Regions from separate parts of the Rhodoferax sp. SPJ4 genome, predicted to be linked through region 1. Evidence: predicted binding sites of a transcription regulator. Region 1 holds the regulator's gene; the other holds the start of a gene.
What was found. The regulator NrdR, encoded in region 1, represses ribonucleotide reductase genes. The targets are predictions, from matches to a motif close to CACNANATNTNGTG.

Region 1 (4,461 bases):
ACAGAGCCCGACCGTTTTGGCGCGGCCCATGTGCTGTGGGAGTTCACCGACGCCGACGACCCCGACATGGGCAACCTGGTGGCGGCGCCCCGCATCGTGCAGCTGGCCACCGCCGGCGCGGCGGCCACGGCACCGGCGCTCCGGTGGTTTGTGCTGGCCTCGTCGGGCTACAACAACTACGCCAGCGACAGCCACGCCAGCGACACCGGCCGGCAGGTGCTGTTCCTGCTGTCGCTGGAAAAATCACCCACCGAGGCCTGGGTGCTGAACGGCAACTACTTCAAGTTGATTGCCAACGACAGCACGTTCACCTCCCCCACCGCGGCCAAGGGCCTGGCCATGCCCGGCATTGCGCTGGGCCCCAAGGGCAATGCCCTGGCCGCCTACGCCGGCGATTTGCAAGGCAACCTGTGGAAGTTCGACCTGTCCAGCCCGTCTACCAACTGGACCGGTTCTGCGGTGGCTTCGGTGCTGTTTGTCGCCACCGACAGCGGTGGCGGCCGCCAGCCCATCACCGTCGCACCCTGGGTCGGCCCGCACCCGCAGGGCGGCCACCAGCTGGTGTTTGGCACCGGCCAGTGGCTGGAGTCCCGCGACGCCTGGGTCACGGGCGCGCAAAGCCTCTACGGCGTCTGGGACGCTGCCGACGGCCAGACACTGAGGCGGGCCGCCAGCGGCAGCGGCACGGCCGGCGTGAACGGCCTGGTGGCCCGCCGCATCACACCGGCCGTATCGGCGGGGCTGGCCGCCACGCTCAGCGGGGCGGATTTCCACTACGGCCGGTCCACCGCCGAGGCCCGTGGGTGGTATGCCGATTTCCCTGGCAGCGCAGAGCGCCTGACGGTCGATCCCAGTGCCCTGGGTGGGGTGGTGGCACTGAATTCCAGCCTTCCCGGCGGCGACCTCTGCGCGGCCACGGGCCGTTTCAACACCTACCGGCTGAACCCGCTGTCGGGCCAGTCGCTGGCCACCACGGTGCTGACCCGCGCCGCGGGCGACGGTGGGCTGGGCCATGTGGGCGCTGCGGTGGGGCTGATGGAGGGCACGGCCGCCTGGTCCAGCCGCGATGCCACCGGACGGTATGTGGTCACGGACACCGTCACCACCGTCAGCGCCGGTGCCGGCGGCGTGGTGCTGACCCGGACCCCGGTCAGCAAGCTGGGCGGGCGGATGAGCTGGCGCGAGATCAGCCAATTCCAATAGCCTTCAGCCCCACCATGTCCCACCCCTTGACCACCGCCATGAAGCCCTGTGGATTCACGCTGGTCGAGGTGATGGTCACCGTGGCAGTGGTGGCCTTGCTGGCCCAGCTGGCCTACCCGAGCTATGTGGGCCATGTGCTGCGGGCCAAGCGCATCGAATGCCGCAGCGCGGTGATGCAGGCCATGCAACAGCAGGAGCGCCACTACACCCAGCACAACAGCTACCTGGCCTATGCCAGCAGCGCCGCGGTGAACCTGAAAACCTTTTCCGGTGACACGCCCGCCGGCAGCGCCTGCACCCTCTCGGCCGGGCCCTGCAGCGGCGCGCTGGCTTTGTCGGTGTGTGTGACGGTGACCGGCAGCCCCCAGCACACCGACACCGAGGTGGGGGCGATCCACCTGCGAAGCGACGGCGCGAAGGGCTGCTCGGGCAGCCACCCGGAGAAATGCTGGAAATGAGGGCGCCGTCTCACCTGCGGGGCCGTCGGCGTGGGGTCACGTTGGTGGAGTTGATGGTTGTGGTGGCCATTCTGGTGGTGCTGATCCGGCTGGCCGTGCCGTCTTACCGCAGTTGGGTGCTGAACCAGCGGCTGAGCACCGCGGCCAGCGATTTCCTGTCCACCCTGCTGCAGGCCCGGTCGGAGGCCATGCGCCTGGGCAAGCCGGTGCTGGTGGTGCCCTGGCAGGAAATCCAGGGCCCGTCCGCCACCCGCTTCAGCTGGCTCGACGGTTGGTGTGTGTTTGTCGACAACGACAACTCGGGCCAGTACAGCGGCAGCGCCACCCTGGTTGGCTGTGCGGCCCAGCCGGATTTGCGTGGCCTGGTGGCAGTGGTCAGCGGCAGCGGCAAGACCTCGGGGCCTTTCGCCATTGCCAAACCGTATTTTTCGTACAGCCCGCTGGGTTTTGCCAAGGTCTACCCGGGCCGCGAGGCCGGTGCGACCACGCCCAACGGCAGCCTGTGGCTGACAACCCTGGCCAGCAATGGCATGGTGCCGCGGGAGCGGGCCATCATCGTCAGCCGGGTGGGACGGCCCCGCCTTTGCGACCCGGGGGCTGGCAGCGGTGCCACGCCTTGCAGCACTGGCTGACCGCCCGGCCAGAGGCTACTTGCTGACCTCGTCGACCAGCGTGCGGAACTCGTCGATGTCCTCGAAGCTGCGGTACACCGAGGCAAAGCGCACGTAGGCCACCTTGTCGAGCTTTTTCAGCTCGCGCATCACCAGCTCGCCCAGCCGGCTGGAGGCGATCTCGCGCAGCCCCAGGTTGAGCAGCTTTTCTTCGATGCGCTCGATGGCGCCGTCGACCTGCTCGGTGCTGACCGGCCGCTTGCGCAGCGCCAGGTTCATCGAGGCCAGCAGCTTGACGCGCTCGTAGTCGATGCGCCGGCCGTCTTTTTTGACGATGGCCGGAAAGTTGACTTCCGGCCGCTCGTAGGTGGTGAAGCGCTTGTCGCAGGCGCCGCACTGGCGCCGCCTGCGAATGAAGTCACCGTCTTCCGCCACCCGCGTCTCGACCACCTGGGTTTCCGCGTGGCTACAGAAGGGGCAGCGCATCGGGAGGCTCAGCCGTAAACCGGGAAGCGGGCGGTCAAGGCATTGACCTTGGCACGCACCGCGGCGATGTTGGCTTCGTCGCGGGGGTTGTCCAGCACGTCGGCGATCAGGTTGGCCGTCAAACGCGCTTCCTCGTCCTTGAAGCCGCGGGTGGTCATGGCCGGGGTGCCGATGCGCACGCCGCTGGTGACCATGGGCTTTTCGGGGTCGTTGGGGATGGCGTTCTTGTTGATGGTCATGTGGGCACTGCCCAACACGGCCTCGGCTTCCTTGCCGGTGATGCCCTTGGCGCGCAAATCCACCAGCATCACGTGGCTCTCGGTGCGGCCGCTGACGATGCGCAGGCCACGCTGGGTCAGCGTCTCGGCCACGATTTGGGCGTTCTTCAGCACCTGCTGCTGGTACACCTTGAACGACGGGTCCAGCGCTTCCTTGAAGGCCACGGCCTTGGCGGCGATCACGTGCATCAGCGGGCCGCCCTGCAGGCCGGGGAAGATGGCGCTGTTGACGGCCTTCTCGTGCTGGGCCTTCATCAGGATGATGCCGCCGCGCGGGCCGCGCAGGCTTTTGTGGGTGGTGGAGGTCACCACGTCGGCAAACGGCACCGGGTTGGGGTAGACGCCAGCAGCGATCAGGCCGGCGTAGTGGGCCATGTCGACCATGAAAATGGCGCCGACGTCCTTGGCCACCTTGGCAAAGCGCTCGAAGTCGATGCGCAGGCTGTAGGCCGAGGCGCCGGCCACGATCAATTTGGGCTTGGACTCGTGGGCCTTGCGCTCCATCGCGTCGTAGTCGATTTCTTCTTTGTCGTTCAGGCCGTAGCTGACCACGTTGAACCATTTGCCGCTCATGTTCAGCGGCATGCCGTGCGTGAGGTGGCCGCCTTCGGCCAGGCTCATGCCCATGATGGTGTCACCGGGCTTCAGGAAGGCGAGGAAGATGGCTTCGTTGGCCGAGGCGCCGCAATGCGGCTGCACGTTGGCCGCGTCGGCGCCAAACAACTGCTTGACGCGGTCGATCGCCAGCTGCTCGGCCACGTCCACATGCTCGCAACCACCGTAGTAGCGCTTGCCGGGGTAGCCTTCGGCGTATTTGTTGGTGAGCTGGGTGCCCTGGGCGGCCATGACGGCCGGCGAGGCGTAGTTTTCGCTGGCAATCAGCTCGATGTGGTGTTCTTGGCGGGCGTGCTCGGCCTGGATGGCGGCCCACAGCTGGGGATCGGTTTGCTCAATGAGAATGTTGCGTTGAAACATGACGGCAGTCCTGCAGAACGTGGTCCTTGCATGAAACAAGGGCTGCCCAGGCGAACGGCTGATCGCCGGCCCGCATGGCGGTGGCCGACGGCACGCTTCCCAGTGGTGGCCCCACGTCAGCGCCAACGGCCCGTGCGGGTGTTGCGCCTATCGCCAGTTGCGTGCCCCTGAAGTGTAGCCGAGCGCCTGCCCTCTGCTCAGAAGCCGGGGCTTTGCGGTGGCTCAGGAGGCGGCGATGGCGGTGTCTGGCGCGGCCTGGGGCAGCGCTTTGGGCGGGGTCAGGGTCTTGTTGACCGCCACCGGCTTGGCCGGGGCGCCCACCACTGGGCGGGCCGGGGCCACCGGAACGGCCTTGGGCTCGGTCTCCGCCAGGGTGGGATCGATCGCATGAACGCTTTGCGCGGCGGCAGCCGGTGCGGGCAGGGCGACCACGGCCACTTGCTGCGGTGC
Region 2 (4,461 bases), 790 kb from region 1:
CCACGGGCCTGTTCCAGCAGCTTCAGCGTGTCCAGCGGCAGCACGCCCTGGTCCCACAGCGAGCCCTTGTAGCTGGAGTACTTGCCGCGCTCCTTGGCCAGTTCGGTCGAGGCCCAGTAGGCGTGGTAGCAAACCGCTTCCATCGACTGGTCGGCAAACGTCACCGCGTCGTCCGAGGCGTAGGGGATGCGCAGCTCGTACAGCGCGTCCTGGAAGCCCATCACGCCCAGGCCCACCGGGCGGTGGCGCATGTTGGAGTCGCGGGCCTTCTTGACGGCGTAGTAGTTGATGTCGATCACGTTGTCGAGCATGCGCATCGCCACCGTGATGGTCTTCTTCAGCTTGTCGTGGTCGATCTGGCCGTCCTTCAGGTGGCGGGGCAGGTTGACCGAGCCCAGGTTGCAGACCGCGGTTTCGGTGTCGCTGGTGTTGAGCGTGATCTCGGTGCACAGGTTGGACGAGTGCACCACGCCCACATGCTGCTGCGGCGAACGCACGTTGCAGGCGTCCTTGAAGGTGATCCAGGGATGGCCGGTCTCGAACAGCATGGTCAGCATCTTGCGCCACAGGTCCGAGGCCTGCACCGTCTTGGATGGCTTGATTTCACCCCGCGCGGCCTTTTCCTCGTAGGCCACATAGGCCTTCTCGAAATCGGCGCCAAACTTGTCGTGCAGGTCGGGCACGTTGTTGGGCGAGAACAGCGTCCAGCTGCCTTTTTCCATGACCCGGCGCATGAACAGGTCGGGAATCCAGTTGGCGGTGTTCATGTCGTGGGTGCGGCGGCGGTCGTCGCCGGTGTTCTTGCGCAGCTCCAGGAACTCCTCGATGTCCAGGTGCCAGCTTTCCAGGTAGGTGCAGACCGCGCCCTTGCGCTTGCCGCCCTGGTTCACCGCCACCGCGGTGTCGTTGACCACCTTCAGGAAAGGCACCACGCCTTGCGACTCGCCGTTGGTGCCCTTGATGTGGCTGCCCAGGGCGCGCACGCGGGTCCAGTCGTTGCCCAGGCCGCCAGCGAACTTGCTCAGCAGCGCGTTTTCCTTGATCGACTCGTAAATGCCGTCCAGGTCGTCGGGCACGGTGGTCAGGTAGCAGCTGGAGAGTTGCGAACGCAGCGTGCCGCTGTTGAACAGCGTCGGCGTGCTGGACATGAAGTCAAAGCTGGACAGCACCTCGTAGAACTCGATGGCGCGGGCTTCGCGGTCGATCTCGCCCAGCGCCAGGCCCATGGCCACGCGCATGAAGAAGGACTGCGGCAACTCGATGCGGGTCTTCTTGACGTGCAGGAAGTAGCGGTCGTACAGCGTCTGCAGGCCCAGGTAGTCGAACTGCAGGTCGCGTTCGGGCTTGAGCGCGTCGCCCAGGCGCTGCAGGTCGAACTGCATCAGCCGCTCGTCCAGCAGCTCGGCTTCCACGCCGGTCTTGATGAAGCCGGGGAAATACTCGGCGTAGCGGGTGTGCATGTCCTGCTGCAGCACCTCGCCGCCCAGCACCTCGCGGCGCACCGTGTGCAGCAGCAAACGGGCGGTGGCATAGGTGTAGTCGGGGTCTTTCTCGATCAGCGTGCGCGCGGCCAGGATGGAGGCCTTGTAGACCTCGTCCATGGGCACACCGTCGTACAGGTTGCGCAGGGTTTCGCTCAGGATGGGCGCGGCGCTGACGTCCTTGCCCAGGTTTTCGCAGGCCGATTCGATCAACTGGGTCAGGTGGCCCATGTCCAGCGCGACCCGCTGGCCGCCGTCGATCACATGCAGCACCGGGGTGTTGCTGGCCACTGGGGCGGCCTGCTTGGCGCGCTCCTGGGCCCGCTTTTCGCGGTACAGCACATAGGCGCGGGCGATCTCGTGGTGGCCGCCGCGCATCAGGCCCAGTTCCACCTGGTCTTGCACATCTTCGATGTGGAAGGTGCCGCCGCCGGGACGCGAACGCACCAGCGCGCGGGTCACGGCCTGGGTCAGGCCGTCCACCGTTTCGCGCACGCTGGCCGATGCGGCGCCCTGGGTGCCGTGCACCGCCAGAAAGGCCTTCATCATCGCGATCGCCACCTTGCTGGGCTCAAAGGCCACCACCGCGCCGTTGCGGCGGATGATTTGGTAGTTCGTCAGCACCGAGGGGCTGACGGTACCCGTGTGGGCAGAGGGCGTGTCGCTGGTGGCGCGCGCCAGGTGGGGGGCGGGGCTGGATGGGGCAATTTGCATGGTGTCCTCTCGGTCGTTGTTCTTGGGGAATGGGGCCGCGGCCTGGTCGAATGCCGCTTCCCAAGTGTTCTTTTTGAAGTCTGTCTCAGTGGGATGACAAACACTATATATGGGGTGTAGCGGCGGCACAAGCCACTACCTGTAGTGTATCGCCGCGAACACGGTCGGGCCCGCTGAGGGGCGAATTTTGTCCGCTGAGCCGGCCCGCAAACTGGCCAACGGCCCGCCGTGCCTTGTGCTGTGCGGTCAGGGCCGGCGAGGGCCAGAATTGGCGCGGCTTGGCGGCCGATTTGCGCGCCAAAGCCGCGTTGTTGTTGGGGCCGAGGCCTCGCGCTGGACCGACGCGGGAGGGCGGTTCAGGCCGGCGATCAGGCCGGTGTCGCGCCGTCCGGCTGGTCAGGCTGGGGAAAACACCGATCGGCCCAGCCCAGGGCGCGCTGCAAACCCGGCCAGTCGAAGCCGGCGCCGGGGTCTTGTTTGCGGCCCGGGGCCACATGCTCATGGCCCACCACATGGCCCAGCGGGTAGGCCATGGCCAGTGCCGCGCAGACGCTGGCCAGGCTCTCGTACTGCGCGGCCTCGAAGGCCTCGCCCTCCAGGCCTTCGAGCTCGATGCCCACCGAATAGTCGTTGCAATTGGGACGGCCGCCGAACTGCGATGCGCCGGCATGCCAGGCCCGGTCGTCGCAGCTGACAAATTGCCACAGCGCACCGGTGCGGGCGATGAAGAAATGCGCCGACACCTGCAGGCCGCGGATGCCTTGGTAATAGGGATGGGCGTCCCAGTCCAGGGTGTTGGTGAACAAACGCAGCACGTTGCCGCCGCCGTACTCGCCCGGCGGCAGGCTGATGGAGTGCACCACCACCAGGTCGATGGCCTGGCCGGGCGGCCGGGGGCCGAAGTTGGGAGAGGGCAGGGCGTGTGCGCAGCGGTACCAGCCGTCGCGCCACAGCGGTCGGGCCGGGGGAGAGGCGGCTTCAGGGCTTGTCATCGCCGGCGTCGTCACCATGGGGCACGGGAATGGCCAACCGGGCGATGCGGTAGCGCATCTGGCGCAGGCTCAGGCCCAGCCGGCTGGCGGCCAGCGTGCGGTTGAACTGGCTGTCCTGCAGGGCTTGCAGCAGGATGGCGCGTTCCTGCTGGTCCAGCCAGGCCTGCAGGTCGGCCGGCACCACCACCGGTGGGGCCGCAGAGGCGGCAACGGGCCCGTCCGCCGGGGCGGCGGGGCTTTCTGCGGCCGCGGGTTCCCCCTCGGGCAACAGGCCCTCGTCGTCGCCCAGGGCCACCGCCCGGTGCAACAGGTTTTCCAGTTCGCGCACATTGCCGGTCAGCCGATGTCCCATCAGCTGCTGCAGCACCCGGTCGCTGAGCGGCGGGCTGGGCACACCCGACTCGGCGGCGATCTTGCGCAGCAGCGCGTCACACAGCGCCGGGATGTCGTCGCGCCGCTCGCGCAGCGGTGGCAGGTCGATGTCGATGACGTTCAGACGGTAGTACAGGTCTTGCCGGAAGCGGCCGGCCGCCACCTCGGCGTCCAGGTCCTTGTGGGTGGCGCTGACGATGCGCACGTCGGCCGCTTCCTCCTGGGTCGAGCCGACCGGCCGCACCTGACGCTCCTGGATGGCGCGCAGCAATTTGGCCTGCATGGCCAGCGGCAGATCGCCCACCTCGTCGAGGAACAGGGTGCCGCCGCCGGCGGCCTGGAAATAGCCCTCGCGGTCCTGCACCGAGCCGGTGTAGGCGCCCTTGCGGGCGCCGAAGAATTCGGCCTCCAGCAGGTTCTCCGGAATGGCACTGCAGTTCACCGCGACAAACGGCCCCTGGCCGCGGTGGCTGCAGGCATGGATGGCACGGGCCACCAGCTCCTTGCCGGTGCCGGACTCGCCGCAGACCATCACCGGCGCCATGCTGCCGGCGACCTTGGCGATGCGCGACTTGACGCTGCGCATGGTGGCCGATTCGCCCACCAGCTTGTCCAGCGCCCCGCCGGGCGAGGGCGTGGGCTGCGGCTCGCTGCGCGGCTTGGGCGGGGTGTTGCGGCGCAGGCTGGTGCGGGCTGGTTTGCCCTGCTCGATGGCCGAGGCCACCACGCTGCGGAACTGCTTCAGGTCGACCGGTTTGGTCAGGTAGTCGAAGGCGCCGGCCTTCAAGGCCTCGACCGCGTTTTCGGGCGAGCCGTAGGCGGTGATCATCACGCAGCGTTCGGCCCGGCCTTGCTGGGCCAGCACCCGCAACACGTCCAGCCCGCTGCCGTCGGGCAAACGC

Region 2: the regulator NrdR is predicted to act here: its motif matches at 2,297-2,310, upstream of AC4BAR_RS01080 (ribonucleoside-diphosphate reductase subunit alpha).

The regions. Positions count from the first base shown of each region.
Region 1 is NZ_JBYZMN010000001.1:1,025,367-1,029,827, forward strand. Features, by position in the region: gene AC4BAR_RS05085 (pilus assembly protein) at 1-1,203, shown strand, start outside; gene AC4BAR_RS05090 (type IV pilin protein) at 1,218-1,661, shown strand; gene AC4BAR_RS05095 (GspH/FimT family pseudopilin) at 1,658-2,293, shown strand; gene nrdR (transcriptional regulator NrdR) at 2,309-2,758, opposite strand; gene glyA (serine hydroxymethyltransferase) at 2,767-4,011, opposite strand; ZMP/ZTP riboswitch at 4,049-4,182, opposite strand; gene AC4BAR_RS05110 (lytic transglycosylase domain-containing protein) at 4,234-4,461, opposite strand, start outside.
Region 2 is NZ_JBYZMN010000001.1:233,740-238,200, forward strand. Features, by position in the region: gene AC4BAR_RS01080 (ribonucleoside-diphosphate reductase subunit alpha) at 1-2,195, opposite strand, end outside; gene ampD (1,6-anhydro-N-acetylmuramyl-L-alanine amidase AmpD) at 2,564-3,187, opposite strand; gene AC4BAR_RS01090 (sigma-54-dependent transcriptional regulator) at 3,174-4,461, opposite strand, start outside.